4 regions of the Erwinia tasmaniensis Et1/99 genome follow, and region 4 is predicted to be linked to each of the others. Evidence: predicted binding sites of a transcription regulator. Region 4 holds the regulator's gene; each other region holds the start of a gene.
What was found. The regulator Fur, encoded in region 4, represses iron uptake genes when iron is present. The targets are predictions, from matches to a motif close to ATAATAATGAGAACNACTATCAA.
Positions count from the first base shown of each region.

Region 1: the regulator Fur is predicted to act here: its motif matches at 2,158-2,180, upstream of ETA_RS17950 (siderophore-interacting protein).
Region 2: the regulator Fur is predicted to act here: its motif matches at 3,867-3,889, upstream of ETA_RS16350 (TonB-dependent siderophore receptor).
Region 3: the regulator Fur is predicted to act here: its motif matches at 2,347-2,369, upstream of ETA_RS09795 (TonB-dependent receptor domain-containing protein).

Region 1 covers NC_010694.1:3,731,696-3,739,373, forward strand. The annotation lists gene ETA_RS17940 (helix-turn-helix domain-containing protein) at 1-71, opposite strand, end outside; gene ETA_RS17945 (LysR family transcriptional regulator) at 275-1,183, shown strand; gene ETA_RS17950 (siderophore-interacting protein) at 1,184-2,086, opposite strand; gene ETA_RS17955 (GNAT family N-acetyltransferase) at 2,274-3,401, shown strand; gene ETA_RS17960 (ABC transporter ATP-binding protein) at 3,433-5,268, opposite strand; gene ETA_RS17965 (methyl-accepting chemotaxis protein) at 5,504-7,048, shown strand; gene ETA_RS17970 (SMP-30/gluconolactonase/LRE family protein) at 7,118-7,678, opposite strand, start outside.
Region 2 covers NC_010694.1:3,384,563-3,392,240, reverse strand. The annotation lists gene fecA (TonB-dependent Fe(3+) dicitrate receptor FecA) at 1-1,494, opposite strand, end outside; gene fecR (ferric citrate uptake sigma factor regulator FecR) at 1,589-2,560, opposite strand; gene fecI (ferric citrate uptake sigma factor FecI) at 2,560-3,084, opposite strand; gene ETA_RS16355 (hypothetical protein) at 3,245-3,700, shown strand; gene ETA_RS16350 (TonB-dependent siderophore receptor) at 3,986-6,103, shown strand; gene ETA_RS16345 (GNAT family N-acetyltransferase) at 6,179-7,678, opposite strand, start outside.
Region 3 covers NC_010694.1:1,970,118-1,977,795, forward strand. The annotation lists gene ETA_RS09795 (TonB-dependent receptor domain-containing protein) at 1-2,233, opposite strand, end outside; gene ETA_RS09800 (ATP-binding protein) at 2,469-4,913, opposite strand; gene ETA_RS09805 (ABC-three component system middle component 1) at 4,903-5,703, opposite strand; gene ETA_RS09810 (ABC-three component system protein) at 5,696-7,333, opposite strand; gene ETA_RS09815 (GNAT family N-acetyltransferase) at 7,517-7,678, opposite strand, start outside.
Region 4 covers NC_010694.1:2,623,767-2,631,444, forward strand. The annotation lists gene pgm (phosphoglucomutase (alpha-D-glucose-1,6-bisphosphate-dependent)) at 1-128, opposite strand, end outside; gene seqA (replication initiation negative regulator SeqA) at 153-683, opposite strand; gene ybfF (esterase) at 951-1,715, shown strand; gene ybfE (LexA regulated protein) at 1,865-2,146, shown strand; gene fldA (flavodoxin FldA) at 2,288-2,818, shown strand; gene fur (ferric iron uptake transcriptional regulator) at 3,210-3,653, shown strand; gene mtr (tryptophan permease) at 3,707-4,951, opposite strand; gene ETA_RS12785 (hypothetical protein) at 5,068-5,457, opposite strand; gene glnS (glutamine--tRNA ligase) at 5,570-7,237, opposite strand; gene nagE (PTS N-acetyl glucosamine transporter subunit IIABC) at 7,397-7,678, opposite strand, start outside.

The sequences.
Region 1 (7,678 bases), 1.1 Mb from region 4:
TCAATATTCAGCCCTTCTTCGATATGGCATTCGATCCAGTCGACGATGACATCAACAATTTCGTTTTTCATTTTACTGCTCCGCGATATGGGTATTCCCCATCCTTTCCCTGATTTAAATGTAAAAATGTGCTTTATTATGTTGATTTTATTGAATTAAGTTTTGAGTTAAAAGAAAGCCATAAGATATCAATAAAACGTGGAATGGATGTTATTAGAGTGTTTAAAATAGTTCAAATAGATAATATTAATCTCCTCTAATAGACTGGAACTATATGTCAGTAATGATGGATCTCAATCTGGTACGGGTGTTTATCGCGATTTACGAAACCCGCAGCGTCAGCGGGGCCGCCGCACGACTGTTTATCACCCAGCCTTCCGCCAGCTACGCCTTAGCCCGGCTGCGGGTTGAGACAGATAACGAACTGTTTAAACGCAGTCGTAAAGGGATGCTGCCCACTCCGACCGCCAACCAGCTGTATGAAGTCTTTAAGAAATCAATTAGCGGGATTGAAAAAGCGGTCGCGGACACGCGTAGCTTTTCCCCGGAAACATCCTTTCACAGATTTCGCCTCGCCCTTTCCGATCTCGGCGAGCTTTTGCTGTTGCCCCGGCTGGTGAAGCACCTGCGCACCGTAGCCCCCAACGTGCGTCTGGAAGTGATCCCGGTAGAAATGCACAAAATGGATGAATGGCTGCTGACAGGCCATATCGATGCCGCGCTATGTAGCCGCAACGAGCGCATTTCGCTGGCACAGCGCGATCGCATTATGGATGAGCGCTACGTCTGCCTGCTGAACAACCAGCATCCGCGTATTGGCGACACCCTGACGCTGCCCGCCTGGCTGAATGAGCAGCACATTATGGTGTCTGCCAGCAGCGGGCATTATATGGTGGAAGAGCGGATTAAAGAGTACGGCTTCGAACGCCGTATTGCCCTGGAAGTGCCGCACTTTGCGGCGCTGGGCGAACTGATAGCCAGCAGCGAACTGCTGGTGTTGCTGCCTTTCAGCGCGGCGAAGGTCTACGCCGCGCGCGGCAATGGCCGCATCGTCGAACTGCCCTTCGAACTGCCCAATCTTGAGGTTTATCTCTACGGCCACCCTGAAATTGGCGATATCACCGCCAAAACCTGGTTCTACAACACGTTGAAAAACGCCTGCCCGCTATTGATGGAACCTTAGTTAGCATTTGCGCCGGGGGCCGCGGCTCCAGTAAGCCATAAAGCTAATACATTCAGAAGACAGGCCGCGCTCGCCAATCAGATAGCGCCGTACCTGTTTCACCGCGCTGGACTCGGCGGCCACCCAGCCGTGAAAACAGGTATCGGCCCCGGCAGCACGATCCCACAGCAGGTCGCCCTCATCGCCCTCTGACAGCTCCTGACGCTCCATCGCCGCCGCTGGCAGTACCACATGCTGCCTGACCGCATTCAGCATCGCTTCACCGTGCGCCGCGCCGCTCTCGTCGCGCGGCAGCCAGTGAATATCGGCAAAGCGATATTGACTCAGATCGATACAGTCAGCGCGTTTCGGCAGCTCAAGAAACATTTGCAGCGGCGGCGGATTGCGCCATTGCGCCAGCTGTTCGAGGATGGCCTTTGCCGCCGGAAATGCGGTTTCATCAGCCACCACCAGCGCCCGCTCAACGTCGCGGTGCGGGTTCCACTCGTAGCCGCCGCTGTCGGTGGTACAGGCACCGTTTGGCGCGATAATCTGTAAAGGATCGCCCGGCTGCGCCGCCAGCGCCCACGCAGACGCCGGCCCATCCGTTCCGTGCATGACGAACTCCACTTCAAACTCGCCGGCCTGCGCATTGACGTGGCGCAGGGTGTAGGTTCGCGCAATCGGGCGGAGTTCTGTCGGCATGGCACAGACGGTTTCCCACCAGGATTTTATGCCACACAGCGCCGAAGGCGTGCCGTTGCGCGATGGGAACAGCAGCTTGATACGCTGGTCTGGTGCCTCCATCTTCATCTGGCGCACGTCATCACCGCTGAACACACAGCACAGCATCGAAGGAGAAAGTACCTGCTTACGCGCCAGCACTACGTTGAATAAGCGATACTCCTGAACATCTGCCATCATTCCGCCTTATAAACCTGGAAACCCCGCACGTCGTACCACGCGCCTGAAGGGGCAAAGAATAGCAAAGCCAAATGATAATGAGAATGAGAATGAGGTCTCTTTACCCACGTGCGGTGCAGAACCGATTGATCGCCGGGCTAAAAACGTTCAACGTAGCGTTTCACTGTAATCGATGCGGAGCACACCGATGTCCCTGACTCTCCTGACCCGGTTGGCCGATATTCCGGCCAGCCAGTGGGATGCTCTGACCCCCAACGAGCAGCCCTTCCTGCGTCATGCTTTTCTTAATGCGCTGGAGGAGAGCGGCTCGGTGAGCCGCGCCAGCGGCTGGCTGCCGCAGCACCTGCTGTGGATTGAAGATGGCGCTCCGCGCGCGGCGCTGCCCGGCTACGCGAAAAGCCATTCGATGGGCGAGTACGTGTTCGATCAGGGCTGGGCGGAAGCCTGCCAGCGCGCCGGACTGCCTTATTATCCGAAATGGCTGTCGGCGGTTCCTTTCAGTCCGGTGAGCGGCGCACGGCTGCTGGGCGATGATGCCGCCGCCGCACGGCTGTTGCGGGCGCTGCCCGGCTTTCTGGATGCAGGGCAGCTGCACAGTGCGCATATAAACTTCAGCGATCGGCGCATGCACCCGCTGTTGCAGCAGGATCAACGCTGGCTGCTGCGTCTTGGCTGCCAGTACCACTGGCACAACCCCGGCTACCGCGACTTTCAGGACTTTCTTGATACCCTCACCTCGCGCAAGCGCAAGCAGCTACGCAAAGAGCGCCAGCTGGTAGCGGGCCAGGGCGTGGAGTTTATCTGGTATCAGGGCGCGGAACTGAGCGAAGCGCAGTGGGACTTTATCTATACCTGCTACGCCAATACCTACCGTGTGCGCGGCCGCCAGCCCTATCTCACCCGGCTGTTCTTCAGTTTACTGGCAGAGCGGATGCCCGCCGCCATCCGCGTGGTTATCGCCAGCCGACAGGGCCATACGCTGGCGATGGCTTTCAGCCTGGTAGACGGCGAGACCTTCTATGGCCGCTACTGGGGATGCCTGGAAGAGTACAACCGCCTGCATTTTGAGACCTGTTTTTACCAGGGTATGGAATATGCCATAGCGCACGGACTGGCGCGTTTCGATGCCGGAGCACAGGGTGAACATAAGCTGATCCGTGGCTTCGAGCCGGTTCTGACCGAATCCTGGCATCTGCTGCGCCATCCGGGCCTGCACGACGCGGTCGCCCGCTTTCTGCACCAGGAGCGCGACGGCATCCGTGCCTGGGCCGTTGAGGCGCGTGAAGCGCTGCCCTATCGTCTCTCAACACCATAAAATCAAGCCATGCCCAGCCAGCCGGGCCGGGTCATAACGCCTCGCCGACAAATCCCCCGGTTTGGTGCCGCCACAGGCGCGCATACAGCCCGCCGTGCGCCAGCAGTTCACTGTGGGTGCCGATTTCGGCAATCCGGCCCTGCTCCAGCACCACCAGCCTGTCCATGCGGGCGATAGTGGAGAGGCGGTGGGCAATGGCGATCACCGTTTTGTCGCCCATCAGGTTTTCCAGGCTCTCCTGGATCGCCGCCTCCACTTCAGAATCCAGCGCCGACGTGGCCTCATCCATGATCAGAATCGGGGCATCTTTCAGCAGCACGCGCGCAATGGCGATACGCTGGCGCTGCCCGCCGGAGAGCTTCACCCCGCGCTCACCCACATGGGCGTCCAGCCCGGTACGCCCCTGCGGGTCGGACAGCAGCGGAATAAACTCATCCGCTTTCGCCCGGTGGATCGCCTGCTGTAACTCGTCTTCGCTGGCGTTCGGGCGGCCATACAGCAGGTTGTCACGAATTGAGCGGTGCAACAGCGAGGTATCCTGAGTGATCATGCCAATCTGCGCACGCAGGCTCTCCTGGCTGACGTCGGCAATGTTCTGCCCGTCGATGGTAATACGCCCGCCGTTCAGGTCATAAAGCCGCAGCAGCAGATTAACCAGCGTCGATTTCCCGGCGCCGGAAGGGCCAATCAGCCCAATTTTTTCGCCGGGCCGGATGGTCAGCTGTAGGTTGTCGATCACCGTACGCTCGCCGCCGTAGTTGAAGTCAACGGCGTCAAAATGGATCTCGCCCTTCTCCACCCGCAGCGCCGGGGCCTGATCTTTATCACTGACGTTAACCGGTTGGGCAATGGTTTTCAGGCCGTCCTGCACCATGCCGATATTCTCGAAAATGCCGTTCACCACCCACATAATCCAGCCGGACATATTGACGATGCGGATCACCAGCCCAGTGGCCAGCGCAATGGCCCCCACGCTCAGCAGCGACTGTGTCCACAGCCACAGCGCCAGCCCGGTCGTACTGACAATCAGCAGGCCGTTCAGCGTGGTGACCACCACGTCCATGCCGGTGACCATCCGTCCCTGGTTGCGCGTTTTGATCGTCTGATCGCCAATCGCCTCACGCGCGTTCTGGCGCTCCAGGTCGCTGTGGGCGAACAGCTTCAGGGTGGCGATATTGGTGTAGCCGTCAACAATGAAGCCCATCAGGCGCGAGCGGGAATCGGAAGAGGCCACCGAACGCGCTTTGACGCGCGGCACAAAGTAGCGCAGACAGAGAATATAGCCAACGATCCAGATAATCAGCGGGATGGTCAGGCGCCAGTCGGCCTCGGCGAACAGCACCAGGGTGGTGATGGCGTAGATCAGCACGTGCCACAGGGCATCCACCGCCTGCACCGCCGAGTCGCGCAGCGCGTTGCCGGTTTGCATAATGCGCTGGGCGATACGCCCGGCAAAGTCGTTCTGGAAGAAGTTCTGGCTCTGACGCAGCACGTAATTATGATGTTGCCAGCGGATCATGCTGGTCATACCGGGGTTAATCGTCTGGTGAACCAGCAGATCGTGCAGGCCGATAAACAGCGGCCGCAGCAGCAGCGCCACCGCCGCCATCCACAGCAGTTCACCGCCGTGATCGCTAAAAAAGGTCACGGCAGGACCGACATTCACCAGGTCAATAATCCGGCTAAGGTAGCGGAACAGCGCCACTTCGATTAATGAGGCAATAAGTCCGATCGCCAGCAGCAGCGCGAAGCTCGGCCATACCTGGCGCAGATAGAACAGATAAAACGCCCAGATGCGGTCAGGCGGCGTGTCGGCCGGGGCATCCTTGAAGATATCGATGATCCTTTCAAAACGGCGATACGGCATAAGGCAGGCTCACTTGCAGGTCAGTAAACCTAAAGCTTAGTGCATGAGTGGCACGGACAGAAGTCGACCACCGGGTTATGGCGAAAAATGGTTGCCATGGCAATCGTCAACCACGGCACCCTGTTTGAAAGACCGCTTGCCGCCCTGTCGTCTGAAATAACTTTCTCTTCCCCCCTGTTTCCTGGTCATAAAGTGCCGATAGTCTTTTTTTCACACAGAAGATCTGGATAAACGAATGAAAATATCGACCCGTCTGATAGCAGGCTATGCCCTGCTAATTTTCATCTTTGTGCTCTGTTCTGCCATCGCCTGGAACGGCCTGAATAAGGCCCGTCACGGCATGGATGAGGTGGTCAATCATCAAATGAAAAAAATGGTGCTGGCAAATGAAATGGGCACCGCCTTGCGAAACATGCTGGTCGAAGTCAGAAATATGGCGCTTTTCTCCGATCCCCAGGCGATAGCGTCAGAAGGGCAGCGTTTTCAGCAGCAGAAGTCGGTTTACCTGCAAAAGCGCGACGCGCTTGCCGCTATGATCCGGGCGCATACCTCGCCAGAAGAACTGGAATTACTGGGTCGGGTGAGCGATAACGAAAAGGCCGCCCTGTCGGCGCTGGAAAATGCCGCCCGCATGGGGCAACAGCATCAGCTAGAAGGGTTCGCTGACTATCTGACCCAGGTGGTCAGACCCCCTCAACAGATTTTGGTCGCCAGCCTGAACAGCCTGACAAGCCTGCAAACCAAAGCGGCTGAAGACAAAGCGCAGGCAGACAGCGATGCCGCTCAGCACATTTTATTACTCCTTAGCGCACTGATTTTACTCTCCGTGGTGACAGCGGTGTGTATCTGTCTGTTCACTGTGCGGGTGTTGACGCGCCAGTTAGGCGGCGAGCCACGACAGGCGCAGCAGCTGGCTGCCGCTATTGCCAGTGGCGATCTCACCACATCGATCGTATTACGCCGTCATGACGGCAGCAGCCTGCTTGCCTCGCTGGACGTGATGCAAGAGCGCCTGCGCAGTCTGGTGTCTCAGGTTAAGGAAGCCTCGGCTTCCGTTGCGCTAGCCTCCGACGAAATCGCCTCTGGGAATACGGAGCTGTCGTCACGAACCGAGCAGCAGGCGGCGGCGTTACAGGAAACCGCAGCCAGTATGGAACAGCTAACGGCCACCGTGAAAAGCAACGCCGCCGGGGCCCAGCAAACGGCGCAATCGGCCCGTGAGACCGCTAAGGCGGCGCGTGGCGGCGAGGCTGAAGTACGGCTTATGACTCAAACCATGAGTGACATCTCTCTGAGCGCCGTCAGGGTGAGCGATATCATCAGCGTTATCGAGGGGATCGCCTTCCAGACCAATATTCTGGCGTTGAACGCCGCCGTCGAAGCGGCACGCGCAGGCGAACAGGGGCGAGGATTTGCGGTGGTCGCCGGTGAGGTGAGGACGCTGGCACAGCGCAGTGCGTTGGCAGCAAAAGAGATCAAAGAACTGATTGAACGAACCGTCGCGCAGGTGGAAAACGGCGCGACGCTCGCCCAAGGTACCGGGCAAAGTATTGTGAACATCGTCGCCAGGGTCGGCGAGCTGGCCACCGCGATGGATGAGATAGCCCTTTCCTCTTCAGAACAGCTACAGGGCATTTCCCAGGTGAGCCTGGCGGTCAGTCAGATGGACGGCGTGACGCAGAATAATGCCACGCTGGTGGAGGAGTCATCCTCTGCTTCACAGTCTCTTTCTGCACAGGCGCATGCGCTACGCGGGATGGTGGAGCGCTTCAACGTGTAAACGTCTGCCTGCTGCACGGTCAGGACGGCGTCATTTTTTTCGCACCGTCCTGACGGCTTAACTGAGGGACTATTTATGTAGCGTATCCGCCCCTTTCACCCGCACCGGGATACGCAGCACCCGGTCGGTCGCGGTCACGTACATCCAGTGCCTGTTCTGCGCATCGGTGCACAGCGCCAGATTCGCGGTCGCCTTCGCGGGGATAAGTATTTTCCCCAGACGCTTCCCTGCCGGTGAGAATACCTGAACGCCGTCCTCGCTGCTGGTCCAGACATTGCCTTTGGTATCGACCTTTATGCCATCGGGAACGCCCGGTGAGATCTCAGCAAATACCCGACCTGCTTCGGTCTGCTGCGCGTTGACCGGATAAACCATAATGCGGTGTTGCAGCGACGTGTTGTTAACATCGTGCCCCAGCTGCGCATCCGACACGTAAAGCAGCTTACCGTCCGGCGAAAACGCCAGCCCGTTAGGGGTATAGAGTTCAGGCGTGTTCATCTTAGACAGCTTTTTCGCTACCGGATCATAGCGATAGACAAATTCCCCTTCTATCTCCGGCTTCCCTGTTCCGTCGCTCTCTTCCTTACTCAGAATGCCGAATTTAGGATCGGTGAACCAGATTGCGCCATC
Region 2 (7,678 bases), 760 kb from region 4:
GTCAATGTACCAGGCGTGAGCCTCGGTGCCGGACTGCGTATCACGATCGTACGGGCTGTTGCCGGTTGGCAATCTGCCGCTGCTGGCCTTACTGGTATAGCGCAGCTCGTGGGTAGACTCACTGACATAGCGGTAACCGACGCCGACCTCGTGAGCGGTTTCTCCCCAGGTGAAGCTCTGACTGTAGCGCGGTTCGACGCCACGCACCCAGTATTCGCGCGGTGAAAGGGTCAGGTTTTTGCCCTGATCCAGATACCCGCTGCGTAACGTGTTGGTGTAGAAAGTCAGAATATTGAATTTGTGCTGGGTATCAGGCTGGAACTGATAGCCAAAACTGGCCAGCTGGCGACGGCCCCAGAACTCATCATAAGGGCGGGTTGACTGGAAGCGGTCGGCATCATATTTCGCCCGCGACAGGCCACCCGGCATCTGCGCACGACCTTCATAATACTGCAGTAAGCTGCTGAAGGTGTGCACCTCGTTCGGCGCGTAGCGGGTTTTCAGCATCACATCATCGATTTTTGTCGAGCTGTGTTCGCGCCAGTCGCTGCCGCGTGTGCCGGAGTAAAGCAGCGCAGCGCCGAGACCGTTGTCAGCGGTGCCACCAATCAGCAGGTTGCCGCTGCCTTTGGGATCGTTCTGGCTGGAAGGAGGGGACAGTAACCCCTCCATCCCCGCCTCAATCGCAAAATCCTTCGGGATGGCGCGGGTGACAAAATTGACCACGCCGCCAACGCTTTGCGGCCCATAGCGTACCGCGCCGCCGCCGCGCACCACGTCTATCGCTTCCATATTGCCTAATGACACCGGGGCAAGGGACAGCTGTGGCTGGCCGTATGGCGCAAACGGCACCGGAATACCGTCCATCAGAACGGTAGAGCGGCTGGCAAGACGCGGGTTCAGGCCGCGAATACCAAAGTTCATTGCCATATCATGGCTGCCGGTACCGTTATTTTCCGGCGCGTTTACGCCGGGAATGCGGTTTAGCGCCTCACGCGCGTTAGTGGCACCGGTTTTGATAAAATCTTCCCGGCGCAGCACGTCGCGTGCACCGGCATGCTCGAAGACATCGTTTTCCCGCGCATCGGCCAGCCAGTCGCCCACTACCGTCAGCGTATCAGTATCGGTGGCGGCCGGCAGCTTCTCCAGCGTAAACGCATTGTTTCCCAGTGATTTCGCCTGTAGCCCACTGCCACTAAGCAGGGCGTTCAGTCCCTGGTCGATCGGGTAGTTACCGTTCAAGCCTGGGCTGGTTTTGCCCTGGGTGACAGAGGCATCGACCGAAAGGGCGATGCCGGAGGCGGTGGCAAACTGATTGAGCGCACTGTCCAGATCGCCGGGCGCGATCCGGTAGTTGGCCACCGCGTTCTGGCTCACCGCCGCCGCCAGGGCCGGGGTAAACAGGACGGGCAGTACAAATGTGCAGTGCATAGCCAAAGCCAAAGGTGCTGTTTTGTTAAAAACGCGCGGCAGACGTGCGCGGGAATCAGACATGACGATCTCCATTTACAGGATGTTTATGTTCTCTGTCTAAGAAGTCGAATGAGGAGGTGAAAAGGGATAATCGCAATGAGAACTTTTATCATTTTTATTTATTTTTTTTGCTGACGCGAACCCAGTAACGACTAAAGGTGTGGATTTGGATAGGTAACGTCTGGGCTAAAACCGCCAGCAGGCGGTCGGTATCCTGCAACGGCCAGGTTCCGCTAACGCGCAGGTCAGCCGCATCATCAGCACAATCCAACCGTCCGGGACGATAGCGGCCCACCTCGTCGAGTACCTCGGCCAGCCGACGGTTGCTGACGCTCAGTACCCCCTGGGTCCAGCTAAAGCTGGTGTCATTCAGCGGCTTTACCGGTTCGAAATGATGCTGGCTAAAGCGCAGCATCTGCCCCTGATCCACCCTGTATGGTTCGCTGGGGCGGTCGTTTAACGTCACTTCCACCGCGTGCTGTTGCACCGCCAGCCCGCTCATTTCTTCCCACTGACGCACGCTAAACTCGGTACCCAGCGCGCGCAGCATGCCCTGGCCGGTGGCGACCAGAAATGGCCGGGCCTGTGCATCGGGGGCGGTGGTAATGGCAATTTCGCCCTGCATTAAACGGATCAGCCGCTGGCTGTTGCTGTAACTCACCTGCACGGCGCTGGCGGTGTTGAGCATCAGCGTTGACCCGTCCTGTAGCGTCAGGCGCAGCGTTTCACCGGTCGTGGTGTGATAGTCAGCGCGCAGGCCAACCGCGGTTGGGGAACGCCACAGCTGCCAGCTGCCGCCGACGCCCAGCAGTAGCAGCATGCTTTTCAGCACACGCCGCCGGGTCTGCTGAGCGTGCAGATGCGCCTGATTCAATGCGCGGTAACCTATATCTTCCGGCATTTTTTGCAGCTGGCTTTGCAGAGATTCTACCCGCTGCCAGGCCCAGCGATGCACTTCATGCTGCTGATGCCACTGCTGCCAGCGGGCATGCTGCTGTGACGTGGCGTCACCGGCGCACAGGGTGGCAAACCAGCTGGCCGCCATTTTCAGCGCCTGACGCTGCTGTTCAGTGATCCTGGCGCTCATTATTCCAGCTCTTGCAGCAGACGGAACAGCAGGCAGTGTTCCGTCGCTTTCGCCATATATTTTTTCACCGAACTCACCGACACGCCCAGCTGCACGGCTATCTGCGCGTAGGTCAGCCCCTCCAGCTGGGAGAGTAAAAAGGCGCAGCGTACCTTGTCACCCAACCCGTTGAGCATGGCGTCAATCTGTTGCAGGGTTTCCAGCAGCAGGTGCTGTATTTCCGGTGACGGCAGCTGCTGTTCCGGCAGCTTCTCCAGAACGTCTTTCCACGCCTGCTCCAACGCATTGCGGCGCCAGAAGTCCACCATCACCCGCCGGGCCAGGGTGCAGAGAAACGATTTAGGTTCACGGATCTCCGTGGCGCTGCCGCCAAGCAGCACGCGCATAAAGGTATCCTGTGCCAGGTCTTCCGCGTCCGATGTCGAGCCGAGCTTATGCTGTAGCCATGACTTCAGCCAGCGGTGGTGCGTCTGGTAGAGTGTGGAAAAGCTGTCTACAGGGGGCTGCATCACACTGGTTGACATAGGAGGTTACACTTTATGGCGGAAAATTTACCAACCGAGGATAAATGATAATGGTTTTCATTTCAATTGGGTTGGAGAGCCACTTTCCAGCGTTGTCCGATGCCGGGCATGCCCGGTATGATTGGCTTAAAATCCTTAATCAATAATGGAATGATTTGCAATGCACGAAGCTCACTCTTGGCTTTCAAATCTGCTGGCAATCTTGATGGCCCCCCTGACGATCTGGTTTCTTTATTATTGGTGTCGCGGCGATAAGGCGTCCGATCTTGAAAATGAAGGCATGAAAAAAATATCCACCAGGCCATTTTTCTTCAGTAGCCTGGGTATTTACAGCGACGATTATTTTTTCGATGACGAATCTCTCATTCAGGTACGAAAAAAAAAGGAAATTCTTAAGGTTGCACTGTTCGATATCGTCAGAGTCAGGCCGGAAAACACCAGAATAAACAATCGAAGAGTGTGGTCAGTACGTTACCGCCTACAGGGGGCAGAAAAAGAGATAAGGCTGATTCATAACCTGACGTTTTTTAATCGTCACTTCCTTGATTTCCTTGCCGCCGTGAAAAAGGCGAGTCCGGGCGTTGAAGTCAAAGATACCGGTCTTTTCCGCTTTTGATTATGGCTAAACGGCGCATGTGTCGAGGCGTGAAAACCACCGTCCCCTTTATTTTCCCGGCTTCACGTCGGCGCTGAATGCAGAAAACCGCTGATTACCCTTGGTTTTTACATCCCTATTATTATTTAAGATAAATAATCTTATCGCTTGAAAAACGATACAAAAAAAGATAATAATTCTCATTTACATAGCGAAATTGGTTACATTCCGATTGCGCGTGCCTTTCTGCTCTGGATCCATCCGCGAAACAAGAGTAACGAGTCCAATTTTTGTAAGGGAATTGAAATGAGAATGCCTTTCAGCCTCAAGCGTTCTGTGCTGCTCTGCGGCATAGCACTTGCTACGCCGGGTATCAGCTATGCTGCAGACACGCTGGTGGTTACCGCGAAACCTGAAGAAACCTCCAGCACACCGACTGAAGGCTATACGGCGAAGGTCAGCAATGGCGCGACCAAGACGGATCGCCCGCTGATCACGACCGGGCAGTCAATTTCCGTGGTCACTCGTCAGCAGATGGAAGATCAGGGGGCGATGGACGTCAACCAGGCGCTGAACTATACCGCCGGAGCCTTCACCAATTTCGCCGGCGCGGCCACGCGTTATGATACGGTTTCGCTGCGCGGGTTCCACGGCGGTGACGTCGACAACATATTCCTCGATGGCCTGCGCCTGATGAGCGATCCGGGCAGCTACAATGTGTTGCAGGTCGATCCCTGGTTCCTCGACCGGATCGACGTGATCAAAGGCCCTTCGTCCGCTTTGTATGGTCAGACCGTACCGGGTGGGCTGGTAATGGAAACCTCTAAACGTCCGCAGTTTACCCCGGAAGGCCATTTCCGCCTCACGGGCGGCAGCAATAACACCAGCGGTGCCGCGTTTGATTATACCAATGCGATTAACGATCAATGGGCGTTTCGCCTGACGGGTATTACGCGTAACAGTGATACCCAGTACGATCATACCCGCGAAGAGAAATACGCGATTTCCCCGTCTCTGCTGTGGCAGCCGGACGAGGATACGTCACTGCTGCTGCGAGCCTACCTGCAAAAAGATCCTTCCGGCGGTTACCACAGTGCGGTGCCGGGTGAGGGCAGCATTACCGCGCACGACGGCAGAAAGCTGAGTACCGGCTTTTATGACGGCGACAGCTCGCTGGATCAATTCAAGCGCCGGGAGCAAATTTATAGCGCTCAATTCTCCCATCGCTTTAACGAGACCTGGGCGGTTCGCTCCAACGCCAGCTATTCGCACTCTAACGTCGATCTTGATCAGGTGTATCAGATTGGCTGGGACAAAAAGAACCCCGATCTGTTGAATCGTTACTATTCAGGATCGCGATCGTCGCTGGATACCTTTGCTATCGATAACCAGCTGGAGGCCGATTTCGCCACCGCTGAAGTGGGTCACAAAGTGGTGCTGGGGGCCGAATATCACCAGTACAAAAACGACCTGAGTGATGCCAGTGGTATTGCCAGCCAGCTCAATGCCCTCACCGGCCAGGCGGTTGGCAATAATGGCAATTATACCTTCGAAAGGTCGCAGCGCCGTTACTACCAGACCGGGGTTTATCTACAGGACGAAATGACGTGGGATAAATGGCACCTGGATCTCTCCGGGCGCTACGATCGCATCGTTTCCCAGACCGATAACATTGATGCAGGGACCAAATTCCGTCGTCAGGACGATCACATCGGCGGCCGCGCGGCCCTGCTGTATGCGTTTGACAACGGTATTTCCCCTTATGCCAGCTACAGCCAGGCGATTACGCCGCAGTCTCTTCCAGGACAGGATGGCAATGTGCTGAAACCGACCACCTCTGAGCAGTACGAGGCCGGGGTGAAATATCAGCCTGTCGGCACTTCAGACCTGTATTCCGTCGCCGTCTACGATCTGACGCAGAAAGATGTCGGTAACCGTGTTGTTGTCGGTTCTTATTATGATCCTGCCGGAAAAGTACATTCACAGGGTATTGAGCTGGAAGCGCATAATCAGCTGACGCCACGGCTTAGCACTATTGCGAACTACACGCTGAACCGCGTGCGCTATAAGGATGCCATTGACGGTAACGATGGCCATACGCCTTACGTGACGCCAAACTCGATGGCCTCAGTCTGGGCGAAATACCAGTTTGACTATGGCCTTAGCGTAGGGACCGGGGTGCGTTACATCGGTAAGCAGTGGGCGGATAATGCCAACACCACGCGGCTGGCGTCGGTGACGCTACTGGACGCTTCGGTGCGCGCCGATCTGGGCGCATGGAACAGCAGCCTGAAAGGGGCCTTTGTGCAGGTGAATGCCAATAACCTGACCGGCCGTGACTACGTTGCTGCCTGCTATGGCACCGGGTACTGCTACTGGGGTGCTGAACGTACGGTGATGGCTACCGTCGGTTACGATTTCTAACCCGCGCTTTCTACGCGCAAAAAAGCACGAGCGTTTAAGCGGTCGTGCTTTTTTTTATCCTGAAGAAGGAGGGCGTTAGCGCCAGCGGGCGATCGGGTTAACCAGGGTTCCTGCAAATTTCAGGTTTTCAGCCGGATCGGACAGGTTGATCATCTGCTGGTTGTTGGCCAATTGCAGGCGGTTAAGGCAGGAGCGGGTGAACTCTGGCGTGAACATATCGTAACGGGAAAACTTGCTGGCCAGATGTGGATGAGCCTGCTGATATTCCTTCACGCAGCGCGTGACCGCCTGCCAGAACTGCTCTTCAGGCAGCGTGCCGGACTGGTGCAGAATGGCGCTGATAAAGCGGAAAATGCAGTCAAAGACGTCGGTAAAGATCGACAGCAGCTTGAGGTTTTCCGGCACGTCCACCGCCAGGCGCTGCACTTTTTCCGGCAGCACCGCATCCGGGTTCATTACCGCAATTTCTTCGCCGATGTCTTTCATATAGACGCTGACCGGCACGTTGTTCTCCAGCAGCAGGATCAGGTTTTCACCGTGCGGCATAAACACCAGGTCGTGCTGATAGAAGCAGTGCAGCAGCGGGCTGAGGTAACAGGTCAGATAGCGATCCACCCACTTTTCAGCGGCAAGCCCGGAGTCGGCAATCAGCGCCGGCAGCAGGGCTTTCTGATGATGATCGACGTGCAGGAATGAGGCCATGGTCATCAGGCGCTGGCCGGACTTCAGCTCGGCAACCGGATTGTCACGCCACAGCGCGGCAAACATTTTCTTGTAAGCGGAATCACCCTTGATAGCTTTTTCATAGTGGCGGTTATGGTAACCCACCGCCGCCACCTCGCGCAGAATGCGGAAGTCGCAGCGCTGTAGCCACTCATCCCCGGCAACCAGCTCTTGCAGCCATTCGTTAATCGCCGGTGTGGTCGCCATATAGTAGGGAGAAAGACCGCGCATAAAGCCCATATTCAGCACCGACAGCGCGGTTTTAACATAGCGTTTACCGGGATGGCTGCGGTTGAAGAAGGTGCGAATAGACTGCTGTGCCTGATAGTTATCGTCACCGACGCCGAGCCAGACAATATCGTTATTAGCGATATCCGCCGCAAAGACCGTCAGCAGTTTGTTCTGCCACTGCCAGGGGTGAACCGGCATAAAAATGTAATCGCCGCTGATAAGCCCTTTCTCTGTCAGCTGCGCAGTAAACTGCTCAACCGTAGACTGCCCCAGCTCTTCACGCATCAGGCGCTCGTACTGGAGATCGCTTAGGCTGGAGAAATGCGCATTGCGCCGGTGCACGGCAACCCAGATCAGGTTAACCGGCGTGGCGGCCTCCGGCGCATAGGCCAGATAGTCACGGGCGTCGAAGCCAATACGACCATTGTTTGCCACAAAGCACGGGTGGCCCTCGGTCATTGAGGATTCAACGGTTTGAAAATCTGCGTTCACCAGCGCCTGGCTGTCCGGGTTATCCTTCTGTAGCTTAAATACGCTGCTGCACAGCGTGCTGCTGATCTCTTCCATATAGGTCGCCAGCAGCGTCTGTGGAATACCGATGACCTCATTGAATTCAGAGAT
Region 3 (7,678 bases), 650 kb from region 4:
TTAACTTAACGTTTTTGCTCACTTTCACCCATGCGCTGAGATCCACGACTCCGTAACCCGGAACGCGCGTATATTCGCTGCTCGGATCGGTCAGGGAACTGCCATTATTGGTGTAAGATTCGCGGTTAGTGGCCTCTGCCTTTTTGCCTTTGACAAAGGTTGCGGTGACGGCCGCGCCAAAACGCTGCGACGGATCGTCCCAGCCCATGCCAACGATAGCCTTAACAGGGGCTACGCTATCCAGGTCGACATACTTATCACCGCTATAGCTGGACTTAGATTTACCCTGGCTGTAACCAAGGGCAAAAGTCGTGTTCAGTCCATTCACCTCTTCGAACCAAGTTCCGTAATTGATTTTGGTACTGATTTCCCCGCCCCAGATGTAGGCCTTATCGCGGTTTTCCGCCTGGTAAATCGTTGCCAGGTTTGATGGAACATTCACGAACTTTTCAGGACTTTGGGCGCGGGTGTAGCGGGTATAAGCAATAAAATTCTTATAGGTGTTGTAAAACAGCGAGCCGTTTAACGTCACCCCTTCGCTGACCTGCCCCTTAACGCCCCACTCGACGTTATTGCTGGTTTCGGTATCAAGTTCGGTACTGCCCACTAAAGCATATTGTGCGCCGGGGATATAGTTACTCCCCAGATTCCAGGAGCCGTAGAGCTGGTTGGCATTTGGGAACTGCGCACCGCGCTTGTACTGGAGGTAAGTCATCAGGCCGGGGGTAAGATCATAGTTGAAGCTAATGGAGGGCAGCAGTTGAGTATCACTGTTAGTCTTGCCGTAAAGTGACTGCGCAACCTCAGGTGTCAGCACGGCGGTGCCTGCTGCCAAATTACCCACATCCTGCGGTTTGGTTTCCTGATGAGCCACGCGCAACCCCGGAACCACAACCAGACCGTGACCCGCGATATCAAACTGCATGCTGTCCTGTACAAAGGCCCCCAGCGCCAGCGTGCGGCTGTCGGCCTGGGGTTTGGTTACCGACTGCGTTGGCGACTGCCTGAAAGGCCGTTCGGTCTCCGCAACGCTGGCGTTGACGCCGCTTAAAAGAGTGTGGCGGCCGAGCGTTTTCGCCAGCTGGGCTTCATAACCCCATATATTCACGTTGTAATCAGAATAGGTGCGCTGATAGCCTCTGGAAATCGGCTCCTGCGGCGACAGCGTATTGTCATGCGCTTCGGTACGCTGGAAATAGATTTTGTTGCTCAGAGAATCGATCCCGTTGTTATCCGGCGTCCATTCATCCTTCAGGCTGACTCCCCAGCGGCGCGTGTTGCTTTGCTGATTAGCATCTCCCAGAACCGCCGTTGACCTGCTGTTCCAGCTGTCATAGCGGGTATGATTCACCTTGCTGTAAAAATCAACCGTACCGATAAGCCGGTGCTGATCGTTGGGCTGCCAAATCCCCGAAGCCAGTACCGCATCAGAATGCCAGTTGGCGGGATAAGCATCCAGCACGCCGCTGTTATTGCGGGTTTGCTGGCCATCGCGGCGGCTGTAAGCGATCAGCCCGCGCAGCGTGTCATCGCCCATGGCGGCGGTAATGCCGCTATGCCAGCTGCGGTTCGAAGAGTCGTAGTCGCTCTGATAGCCGAAATAGCTCGGTTTGCCGGGCAGCAGATAATCATCCGCTGATTTCGGCTGGAAGGATACAGAGCCGCCGAGTGCCGTGTTAGCACGCGATGTTGCCGTGGCCCCGGCTTCAATATCCACCCGTCCGTAAAGGTACGGATCGATGTAATCTCGCCCGATCCCAAAGGTATTCACTCCTGCCCGACCGGCGTAGCTGCGCCCGGTGGCGTCCGGCTGCGGAATGCCATCGACGTCGAGCGCCACCCGGTTACCTTCCAGGCCACGAATGTTATAGCCCGCATAGCCCGCACGGTCGAAACCGCTTTTTCCGCTGCCGGAACCCCCGCTGCTGCCGACCGCGCCGATCAGCGGCTGGTAGCGCATGATTGAGCCAAAATCGTTAACGCCGCGCTGCTGCATTTCGGCGGCGTTGATGCTCACGGTACTACCGGCCACCTTCTTGACCGGTGGAGAGAGTACCGTCATCAGCGCCTCGTCAGACGCGGGCGCTGCCTTTTGTTGCTGGCTGGTGGGGATGCCAGGCGCCCCGTCGTTTTGCTGTGCCATCACGCTGCTGGACGTTGCGGCGGCGCTAAACAGCGTTCCCATCATCATTGAGCTGTGCAAAAATCCCTGACGTATTGATAAATTAAACATAGTAAATACCTGAATATATTATGGGTATCGGCTCAGGCATGGCTTCCATTACGGGAGTAAAAGCCCCAAACGACATTTCGCGGGGCAAAAGTTTGGATGACGTGCGCTATCATATACAAATGATAATCATTATCAATAATAGCATGCAGAAATTTACATTTGCACATATTTAGTTTGGCGGGGAAGGTGTTTATACGAGGAGATGAATGAACCATGCTCCCCGTTGAATAGGGATTCAGGATGCAGGCTCAATGCTGCGGCGGATCTTCTTCAAATTGATATGCTGCGCATTCAGTTTCGATGCCTGATATTTAAAAGCCAAGTAGTTAGCAACTTTGCTGTCATGCGTTGAGAGGATAACCTGGTGAGAGCTGAATTCCCCGCGCATAAGATGCACGAATGAGGCCATATTGATATCGTCCATCGCCTGAACCGGATCGTCAATAAGCAGGGTTTTCAGACCCGAAGGGTAAACTTTGTTCATGGTCAACATAAAAGCAATCACAACACCAGCGAGCTGACCCGAACTCATGGTGTTCCATGCGTCGTGCTTATCATTTAGCTCGGCACAAAACCGGTAAAAGCCCCTCTCTTGTCCTTTCTCTGCACTATGTAAAACAATGCCGCTGGACGGCAAGTTACCGCTGAAGCGCGTTTGTAGGATCTTGCTGCTGTAAATATAAAAGGGGATACGCACGGCTTTTGACATCAATTTATCATCAGCTTCAATGCTTTTTTTGTAGATGTTCACTGCTGATTCAAGCTTAACCTTAATTTTCTGAAGTTTTTCAAGCTTTGCGTGGGAACCATCAACACTGGCTTTCGCAGTCAGATAATTATTGTTTTTCTTCAGAGTTATCACATTATTGATGCATTTTATATCATTATCAATATCAGCCAGGCTGCCCATCCACTGCCCTGCCTCATTAGATTTTAGTCTGGCTGTGGTAGCAGCTGAGAGAATTTCATCATAATCACCGTCAACATTAAAGCGCAGTTCATTGTCATAATTTAACATCGTTTTAACCAAGCGGTTGTAGCTATCTTCATCATTGTAACCAGCGGAAATCACATCAGGAGATATGTATTGACTATAGGAGGGATAATACTCAGAAAACCATTTTCTGTCAGACGCAATCAGAGCGACTTCATCCTGACTCACCCTACGGGATGCTAAGCGCTGTGCATAATTTCTATCGATACGCTGGTACCGGTTATTCAGCTTTTTACTCCGCCTGACTAAGGGGGAAATCATTTTTTCCCACAAATTATTTTCTGCTTCTGTTAATGCTGAAGAGGCCGTATCCTGCAAAGAGACAAGGTCACTATGTTGTTTCTCACAGGCCTCACGTAGCAGGCTGAACTCTTCGAACATGCTGCCGCATAGTGGACATTCAACAGCGGTCTGCGCCTCTGAATGTTGTTTACTCCAGTGAGCGTGGAAATCATCGTACAATTTTTCCCTGCTGGCGATAACGGTGTTTATCATCGAACCCATCACGTCTACGCTATTTTTAGCTCCATTCCAAAAGCCGATCGCAGTAGCATGCAGCCGGTACTGATTTGAAAACACCTTTTTTATTTCATCCAGCATCATGGTGGTCGCACTGCGGTTATTGTACTCAGTACTAATCAGTTGATATGATCTGTTTTTGGTGATTATTTTTTCGATACTGATTAGATGCTTATTTAATTTTACTGCCGTTTTCTCTGGCGCGGAGTGGCTGGAAAAGTTCAGTACATTAATTAGACGCTTTTTGTATTGAGGTTTCAGCCAATTACTGACTTCATGCTTGAGTACTATTTTATTGTACGTTTCGCCATCCTCAAAGATGACCTTGCATTTATTTAAGGCATTCAACCAGTTCTCCAGCTGGCTGCTGCTGTCATCAATTGATACTGCCGGAATGGTGGAGCCTGATAATGTGACGATCTCGCTATGCGGGTCATCTGCTGATAATTCAGTTGATGCCTTCTCAAGCGAAATTAACGTTGAGTTCAGCTCATCAAGACTCGCTTGTTCACTGTTAATGTCTTTTTTGAGTTCGTCTGAAAATTTTTTAAGCCTGGCAGAATCCTCTACGCCTTCGGCTTTACCGATAAGATGCTGAATTTTTTCGTAGCGTTTTTTTTGGTCATCCCGCAGATAATGCAGCGCTTCTTCCTGCTGGATATAATTTAATATAGTAAACATGGAGTCAATAGCTGGATAACTCAACATATCCTGCAATTTGCTGATATTTAATGGCGTGGTAAAGACTTTATTAGCGGTGTCATCGAAAGGCCAGTAATAAAGTATTTTTCGCACAATATTCTTATCGTAATCTTTGGCAGCACCTCTGTAATCACAAATATGGGTATGTATCACTAAATGCCCTGCTCCGCTGAAGTCCAGAAGTTCAAGATAAATTTCCGCATAAGAAGATAAATTATTAATCAGCAGGTGCTTATCTTTAACCTTACCATCACTATCTCGCACCCTTAGCAATTTTCCCGTCATGGAAATTTCAATGGCGTCAAAAATCGTGGTTTTACCAAAACCGTTAGGCCCATCGAGAATGATAAGCTGATGGTCGCCAAAGTTAAGTTCAAGCGGTTCTGAAAATGATTTGAAGTTGGTGAGCCTGATCCTTCCTATTCTGAAGTTATTTAATAGGTTTTTTTTGTTTTTACTTTTCATTCAGTACCTCAGATTTCCATTTCTCGTAGTCAGCGCTGAACATCTCATCGTCAGTATTCATTTGCAAAATTCGCTCTACAAAATCATAATCAACTTCTTTTTTCTCCAGCTCTTTTTTTATCTTATCAATTAATGGCTGCCGGCGACTCTCTTTTATTTTTAAATTCAGAAATGGCAGTTTTTCAAACAGATGTGCGGCACAGATAAAGCGCGTATCTTTTTTGCTCCTCTTACCAGAAATAAAATCTTTATACGCCGCATCATCATTAACGGCATGATTGAGGTCGTTTATCACCTTATCAGAATCACTAAGCTGTGAAAGCTCTGCTAAAAAGACTGACAACCCAGGGCTCATTCTTATTACGTGTTTTTTGAAAAAAAACTCGTTCTCTTCTATCTCAACAATATGGCGTAAGGCTTCCGTATCGTTATTGCCGCAGGGGGATAAGATAATCAGGTTAGTGTCTTGATTAAACTCATGAGTTAGCGTTATTTTATTTTTATAGTTAGCATATTCTTCTTCGAGACTGATATGCAATTGAACATCAGATTCTGGCGACAAAAAAGCCGTCTTCACGCCGCCCAGAAGCTCTATTTGAATGACTTTATTAATATGTTGCATTTCTTCTTGCGGAATAGATACAAACATAAAGAAGTCACCCCGGCCACCTTTCCTGGCTAAAACAGCAGCGGTGGTAAAGTCACGACAGGTGATATTATCAATCTTTGCCAGCGCCCACTCTTCTTTGTCAAGGAGCTTAAATAAAAATGATTCAAAAACGTTATTCATTCAAATTATCTCTTGCTGTATCGCGATGAATAAGAAAAATACTCTTGCCTGAACTAATACTGTTACTGTCGTCACACTCTTTATCAATAACATTCGAGACATCAATTATTTTCTTTAACATCGCCGTTTGACCATCTGCCTCTTCACAATCAAGAATGATATGGCTAACCCCCAGGGAAATCATTCCGCTGTGGTCTTCTATACCCATTCTGAATTTGTTTAGCTCTGTAGAGATATTGCCCCGTACTCTTTTGCAGAGTCTGACAGCGCTGGCATGGTAGATTTGATCCGTTGAAGTAGTAAACAATATGGGGTTATCTCCACGAACATTTAACTCCACAAGGAAACTGAAAAAATTACTATGCAAATAGTTCATTTCTGATATGTAGTGATAAAAATTTGAGTCTCGCGGATATGTTGGATTACTTCTGTTAAAATGTAGCCTTTCCAACAACTCTATTGCTTTTCCTTTATCCAGAAACCTCTCTTTTATAAGAGAAAAATAATGTTCGAGAGCATCTACCTCAAGTCTACACTGCTTTATTTCTTCATCAGACGCATTTTGATTATTAAGCAAGTTTTGCAGTATTTCCGAATATCCATTGTATGCAAGGTATATATTTTTTTTACAAAGTAACTGCCAGTGTGCTAAGTTTTGCTCAACCAGTTTTTTTCTCAAGATATCAAGAACAGGTAAAAAAGAAATTCGTTTTTTAGCTTGTGAAAGATAGCCACTGGTCATTTTATTTTTCAAATCACCATGACGGTCCTGAATGTGAGTATCTATCAGTGACAGCAGATGGTACTGATATAGCTCATTGGTTTTCTCCAGCGTATTCGGGCATAAGATGTTTAAAAGACCTTTTATCAGACTATCGATTTTTTCATTCAGCTCACTATCACTTAGTGATAACTCGAAGTTAACACCACTGCCTTGCTTAAGCTTGTGAAAGATACAGTTTTTTTCCAGTACAGGTTCGCTTTTGTTTTCCACCCTATTTTGAATCTTTGAAAAAGCATCATAGCACAAGATGGTAGGCTTTTTCATCCTGCCAATTTCCAGTGAAGTATGAATATAAACAGGACAGCGTTTAAATATATTGGAAATATTAATGGCATCCTTGAGATATAAACTCACTTCGTCTCTATATTGACCTGAGTAATTTTTATATGGAACTGACAGGTAATGATCTTCATCGGTTACCTGGTCAGAAACAAAGGAAGACATTATATTTTCAACAGTTTCTGCCAGCTTCTCTTTATTGTCTCCATTAGAGTTAAATCTGGCTCTCAAATATAACTCCAGATCCTGTCCTGAAACCTTACCGAGCTTTCTGTCGAAGATAGTGGTGAAGGCACTAATATAGTTACTGAATTGTGCTTCATTATAGTGTTTAACCTGATGAAGACTAATATACTCTTCGTCTCTAAGTAGCGCGAAATCTTCCAGCCATTCATATTCCAAAGAGTAGCGACTGATTTCATCCAGCTCAGCCTGATCACCGTTCACCAGCAACCGGGCGATGGTACTAAGACAAATATATAGCCCTACCCGCCCCTGATAGCTGTAGCCATTCCAGCTGTTAGTCGCATCAAACAGCATTCCTTTGGTCTTATTACTTACCGTCATGAACTCTTCACCGTCCGTACCCGCCAGCCCCGGAATATTAACAAATATTTAAGTGTTAATTTAATGAAACAAGGATACACCAGCGGCTGTGCGAACCGGAACCCCTGAAGATAAAATTATTTTTACATATAAAAAAACCGCTGCCCCTTCAGGGGTACAGCGGTTTTTTCACTGGCGAAATTATCAGGATTCGGCAAAATCGCTCAACGCCTGCCCTTCCATTCGGTAGCGTACCCACTCATCCTGCGCGCTGGCACCAAGACTTTTATAGAAGTCGATGGCCGGTTGATTCCAGTCAAGCACGCTCCACTCCAGGCGACCACAGTTGCGGGATACCGCCAGCTG
Region 4 (7,678 bases):
CCAAATTTCACCGCATGCTCTGCATTACCCCGTTCAGGCTGCAGGACATAATACTGCGAGGTTAATTGTGCAACATTAATCAAATCGCTCTGCCGGGCGGCTTGCCCGGCACGGGGGTGATTGGCCATTGGCGCTTCTCCCTGACGCTAAAGTTAGAGGGTACCGCAAACTTTCTCTGCCAGTTCCGTCGGGAACTGCATTGACAGCATGATGTGTTCCACCATGCTGCGTTTACGGTCGGTATTGGTATTGGTGATCACCCAGTATGGCGTGCCGGGAACATGCTGCGGCTTGGTATGGGTACCACTCTCCAGCAACGTTTGCTGATTACCCGCAAAGTAAACGCGGGTACGTCCATGCAGTGACTCTGTCGCGGCACCAAACGCTTTGGCATCCAGACTGTACAATGTCGATAAAATCAGCATGAAGCGATTCACGGCTCTTTTCTGCTCTGCATACTCATCAGACAGCAACAGCTCACGCACTGCGCGCACAGGATTCTGTGGTCGTACCTCTGCCTTAGCGGACGGTTCGGTGGCAGAGGCCCCGGCCGTCAGGGGCGCGCTTTGGCCCGCGGTGAACTTCAGCATCCGGCGCAAGATATCCGATGCGCTTTCACCAATATGCAGAGTGTGGCTGGCAATATAACGGTATAGCTCTTCGTCGACTTCTATCGTTTTCATCTTTATCCAATACGGTTGTTGCTTATCAGAACCCCGGTGGCCAGAGCCGAACATGAGCATCATTGTCGTATATTGATAGCTCCAGCCCAACCTGTTCCAACATCAGGACTATAAAGTTAAATACTGCCAGAGTGTAGCGCCAGGCCCGTTTCACGGCAAAAGTCAGATTATGCCTTAACAAACTCCATGAACACCCCCTCTGCCAGCAGAAGAAACTGTGGAATTCATGATACCCTAACCCCCCCTCTCAACTGTAAGAACTTCGCTATGAATTTGAATTTCCGCGTGCAATCTGAACAATCTGTGACCAACGATATCCCGCTGGTGCTGATCCACGGCCTGTTTGGCAGCCTGGATAATCTCGGCGTGCTGGCACGGGGGTTAAAGGACGATCGCCGTCTTATCCAAGTTGATGTGCGAAATCATGGCGTTTCCGGGCGCGCAAGCGAGATGGACTATCCGCTGATGGCCAAGGATATTCTCGATACGCTTGACGGCCTGCAGGTCGGGCGCTTTGAGGTCATCGGTCATTCCATGGGCGGGAAAATCGCCATGACGCTGGCAGCGCTGGCTCCCGAACGCGTGGGGGGGATGGTGGTGATTGATATTGCGCCCGTTGCTTACCGCACTCGCCGCCATGACCCGATATTTACCGCCCTGCGGGCCGTGACGGCCGCCGGTATAACCCGGCGCGGTGATGCCGCGATGCTGATGCGTGAAACCCTCGCAGAAGAAGGCGTTATCCAGTTTCTCCTCAAATCATTTCATGAAGGAGAATGGCGTTTCAATGTTCCGGTGCTGTGGGAATGCTACGACCGCATTATCGGCTGGCAGCCCCAGCCTGCATGGCCCCATCCGGTGTTGTTTATTCGTGGCGAGCTCTCACCTTATCTGGCCGATGAATACCGTGACGAGCTGCTGGCGCAGTTCCCCCAGGCACGCGCACATGTGATTGCGGGTGCAGGACATTGGGTTCATGCGGAAAAGCCTGATGCCGTTTTGCGCGCAATCCGTCGTTTTTTTGCGCTGTAAAAACAATTATTTCCCGCTGCGGTGAAATGATTGTCGTCACCACTTTCGCTGGGGTATGATGGCGCGCTAAAATTTAGCCGCTGCTGATTTTTCAGGCGGCATGACGGACTTATTCACCAGAAATACAGCCTTTCAGTATTACGATCCCTATGGCAAAAGAGAACACGGACCGCACAACGCTCGATCTGTTTGCAGATGAACGTCGGCCGGGACGACCTAAAACAAATCCGCTAACGCGTGATCAACAGCTGCGTATCAATAAACGCAATCAGCTTAAACGCGATAAGGTACGCGGGCTAAAGCGTGTCGAACTCAAAATGAACAGCGATGCGGTCGAAGTGCTGAACCAGCTGGCCGAAGAGCGCAACATGAGCCGCAGCGAACTGATTGAAGAGATGCTGCTTCAGCAGTTGCAACACCATCAGAGCTGAACGCTGGCGTACTTAGCACTCAGCAACAAATGTTGCGGTATTTACAGATTTATCCGCTCACGTCAGTCTGCTATCATTATGCTTATCTGATTGTCATTCAGCAGTCACCATATCATTAAGATTCAAGAGGTTATTAAACTCATGGCACTTGTCGGCATTTTCTTTGGCAGCGACACAGGTAATACAGAAAATATTGCAAAGATGATCCAGAAGCAGCTGGGTAAGGACGTTGCAGAAGTTCATGATATTGCCAAGAGCAGCAAAGAAGATCTTGAAGCCTTTGATATTTTGCTGCTGGGCATCCCGACCTGGTATTACGGCGAAGCCCAGTGCGACTGGGATGACTTTTTCCCCACCCTGGCCGAAGTCGATTTTAACGGCAAGCTGGTTGCCCTGTTTGGCTGCGGCGATCAGGAAGACTATTCAGAGTACTTCTGTGACGCCATGGGCACCATTCGCGATATCATCGAGCCAAAAGGGGCGGTCATCGTCGGTCACTGGCCAACCGAAGGTTACACTTTCGATGCCTCTAAAGGTATGGCGGACGATAACCACTTCCTCGGTCTTGCTATCGATGAAGACAGGCAGCCTGAGCTCACCAACCAACGCGTCGATCGGTGGGTTAAGCAAATTTTTGATGAACTTCAGCTGCAAGAAATCATCGAAGCCTGAACCGTTGACCCGGCGTGGGACGCTCCCCGCCGGGTCAACGGTTTTTGCTATAGAAGCAATAGATTCAAATTTGTACCTTTCACCTGCGAAACGGTATAATACCCCTATCGGTTATCGGCTCTCTAAGCGCCCGTCTCGTTTTTGACGACCCCCGTCGGCTAAAGGAAGATCGGCAGTGGCAGTTCGAAATGTTAACTTTGCACTATCCGGGCGCTAACTCCCCTGACGGTAAAGAATTTTATTCTCACCTTTGTCAGCGGTTCTGGCCCCCATTTTGGTTTTCATTTCGACGTATCAGTTCTATACTGACTTTCATTCCGCTTTAGCGTCGACCGATGTTCAGGGCCTTACGGCCACTAAGTGACGAGCAAAGTAACAGGACAAAATCCGCATGACTGACAACAACACCGCATTAAAGAAGGCCGGCCTGAAAGTCACGCTTCCCCGACTGAAAATTCTGGAAGTGCTTCAGGAACCCGAAGGCCATCACGTCAGTGCGGAAGACTTGTATAAACGCCTGATCGACATGGGCGAAGAAATTGGTCTGGCCACGGTTTACCGCGTGCTGAACCAGTTCGACGACGCGGGGATCGTGACCCGCCACAATTTTGAAGGCGGGAAATCCGTTTTCGAATTGACGCAGCAACAGCACCACGATCATCTGATTTGCCTGGACTGCGGCAAGGTCATTGAGTTTAGCGACGAATCCATTGAGTCGCGTCAGCGCGATATCGCCACGCGTCACGGCATCAAATTGAGTAACCACAGCCTTTATCTGTATGGGCACTGTGCTTTGGGCGACTGTCGTGAAGACGAGACCCTACACGACAAGTAATCATGCTTTCAAATGTTAAAACGGTGGCCTCTGTGCCACCGTTTTTTTTCCTGTTACTGGGTATAAGCCGGTAGCCATCCACCGTAGGACAGTATTGAGACCACCGCATTTAAGGCCCCGAACGCCAGTACCAGCACTACAGGTAACACGCCTCCCCTTACCCGCCATGATGCGCTAACAAAACGCTGACGCGCCCGCAGGGCAAGCAGTGCCGGCGTGATCACCGCCCACACGGTTGCCGCCAGCCCGGCATAGCCGATGGCCAGCAGAAAGCCGTTCGGCCAGATCATCGCAGCCGTCAGCGGCAGAATAAACGTCAGAACCGTGGTTTTCAGCCGCCCGCTCGCTGAATTATCCATTCGGAACAGATCGGCAAGATAATCAAAGAAGCCGAGGCTGACGCCAAGAAATGAGCAGGCTACGGCAAAATTAGAAAAAATATCCAGCAGCAGGTTCAGATTGCGGCTCTGTAACACGCCTGACAGCGCTGAGACCAGCACATCAATATTGCCACCCTGCGCGGCGATCGCCTTAAATTCAGCACGCGGAATATTGCCCATCGTGCCAATGATCCAGACAAAGTAAATCACCAGTGCCAGCAGCGTTCCGTAGATCAGGCAGCGGCTAATACGGCCAGCATCCTTGCCATAGTAGCCAATCAGCCCGGCAATATTGCCGTGATAGCCAAAAGAGGCAAGGCAAAATGGCACCACTATCCACAGGTAGCGCAGATAGTGACTCTCACCCGCGCCGCTGTCCAACAGATTGGCGGGTTGGATATGCCATAGCAAACCGCCGAAGATGGTCAGAAAAGTGATCACCTTCGCGCCAAGAAAAATAAGCGCCATGCGGCTCACTACCGCGGTTCCCAGCCAGATAAATAGCGCAACAAGCAGCGTGAATAACAGCCCCGCTACGCGTGCCGATATTCCCACATTGAGCTGATTCAGGCTGTGCTGAATTATCGCACCGCTGGCAGAGATATAAGCATAGGTCAGGATGCTAAGGACAAATACCACCGAAAGCCCGTTGAAGGCATTCCAGCCGCGTCCCAACAGATCGCGGGTGACGGTATTAAAACTGGCTCCGGCAGGATAGTGCAGGCTGGCTTCAAGATAGAGCAGCCCGGATAGCAACATGCAGAACCAGGTGACGATTAACATCACGGATGACCAGGCAAACCAGGCTCCGGACATCACCACCGGTAGAGAAAACATGCCGGCACCAATAATGGTGCCGCCGATGATCAGGGTTCCCCACAGCGTGGAGGGTAGAGCAGCAGAAGCAGGCGCGTCCATAGCAAATCCTTAGCGAAAAACAGAATAAAAACGCCTTCGCCGGGATATTCCACTGGCTAAACGGCATTAACGCCGCATAGTTTACCTGCAATAACACTATTGAACTAGTACAGTAATTAACTTACAACCATCGTTTCTTGTAAATAGTGCCAGCGCGGCGGATTGCAGGCGCAATCAATCACCGCGAGTGCAATACGATCGGTGCAGCGGTTCCCCTGCTGCTGTCGCTCGTGATACTGAATGACCGCCCGCTGGCCGAACCGGGCGATAAGCTGGCAGCGCTCAATGGTGATAGCAACGCCCTTTCGTCCCCCGGTCAGTTGCGCAAAAAGCGCGCCAACCTCATCCAGCGAAAGCATTTTTCCGGTCGGCGTCACCATAGTGAACTCTGGCGAAAAATGACCAAGCAGCTGCGGAATTTTGCTGCCGTCACCATTGAATACGTCCGCGATAATCTGATGCAGCACGATGACGCTGTTACTGGCCTGGTCAATTAATTCCGACATGTCATACCCTCAGTCCAATGTGTTGAAAAAAAGACAATAACGATAAAGAAATCATCAGAAACGGCTGAAAAAAAAGGGCGAATCATCGCCCTTTTCATTTATAAAATCCGGCCTACTCGCCGTTTTTAGCCCAGGTATCGCGCAGCCCCACGGTGCGGTTAAACACCAGCTTATTCGAGGTGGAATAAACGCTGTCAGCGCAGAAGTAACCTTCACGCTCAAACTGATAAGGCGCAGACGCCAAAGCCTGCTGCATGCCCGGTTCAACAAAGCCCTGGCGGATAACCAACGATTCCGGGTTGATGGTCGTGAGGAAATCCTCCGCCGCCGCCGGGTTGGGCACGCTGAACAGACGATCGTACAGACGAAATTCTGCCAGCAACGCGTGCTCTGCTGACACCCAGTGGATGACGCCCTTCACTTTGCGCCCGTCGGCCGGATCTTTGCTCAGGGTATCAATATCGCAGGAGCAGAACAGGCAGGTGATATTCCCCTCTTCGTCCTTCGCTATGCGCTCGGCTTTGATCACGTAAGCGTTACGTAACCGCACCTCTTTACCCAGAACCAGACGCTTATAATGCTTGTTCGCCTCTTCGCGGAAGTCGGCACGATCGATGTAAATCTCGCGGCTAAACGGCACCTGACGCGTGCCCATCTCCGGCCTGTTTGGGTGATTCGGCATGCAGATCGTTTGCTCATGATGAGCAGGCAGATTTTCAATCACCACTTTGACCGCATCCAGTACCGCCATCGCGCGCGGTGCGTTTTCGTTCAGATCGTCACGGATGCAGCTTTCAAGCGCCGCCATTTCCACGATGTTGTCCTGTTTTGTCACGCCGATGCGGCGGCAGAACTCACGAATAGACCCCGCGCTGTAGCCACGACGGCGCAGGCCGGACACGGTCAGCATGCGCGGATCGTCCCACCCTTCAACCACCTTTTCCGTCACCAGCAGGTTCAGCTTGCGCTTGGACATGATGGCGTATTCAAGGTTCAGGCGTGAAAACTCATACTGGCGCGGATGCACCGGGATGGTGATGTTATCCAGCACCCAGTCATACAGGCGGCGGTTATCCTGGAATTCCAGAGTACACAGCGAGTGCGTGATCCCCTCAAGCGCATCGGATATGCAGTGGGTAAAGTCATACATTGGGTAGATGCACCACCTGTTGCCGGTCTGGTGGTGATCTGCAAACTTGATACGGTAGATAACCGGATCGCGCAGCACGATAAAGTTGGAAGCCATATCGATTTTGGCACGCAGGCAGGCGGTGCCTTCGGCAAACTCACCGTTACGCATTTTCGCGAACAGTTCAAGATTCTCCGCCACGCTACGGTCGCGGTAAGGGCTATTTTTACCCGCTGACGTCAGGCTGCCTCGATATTCGCGGATCTGCTCCGGCGACAGTTCGTCAACGTAGGCCAGGCCTTTACCGATCAGTTCTACCGCATAGTTGTGCAACTGCTCGAAATAGTCAGATGAGTATCGTACTTCACCGCTCCACTGGAAACCGAGCCACTGCACATCACGCTTGATAGACTCAACAAACTCCAGATCTTCTTTCACCGGATTGGTATCGTCAAAACGCAGATTACACTGTCCCTTGTAGTCCTGCGCAATACCGAAATTCAGGCAGATCGACTTCGCATGGCCGATATGCAGGTAGCCGTTTGGCTCCGGCGGGAAGCGAGTGTGCACCATGCTGTGCTTACCGTTCTCCAGGTCTTCGTCGATAATCTGACGAATAAAGTTAGTTGGGCGGGCTTCAGCCTCACTCATCTCAATTTTCCTCAATGATACATGGCGTAAATTAGCAATAAATAGCTGGGTATGATCCACAAAGCGGGGAGGTGAAACAACCGTTTGTTGCGGGGATCCCATAAAAAAAGGGCGGGGATTGTGATCCCCGCCCTGCAACATTAACCTTGCCCGCGCGGCTTATCCATTAATTTCATATAAACGGGTTTCTCCGGCGATCGTTGTTTCACCGGCAAGCAGCGTTAATCCGGTAAAATCATCAATGTTGCTGACCACGATCGGACTGATCATCGAGCGCGCATGCTCGTTAAGAAACGCCAGGTCCATTTCCAATATCGGCTGCCCGGCCACAACCTCTGCGCCCTCTTCCGCCAGACGAGTAAAACCTTGCCCCTTCAGCGCCACGGTATCCAGGCCCATGTGCACCACCACCTCAACGCCGTTCTCCGTTTCCAGGCAGAA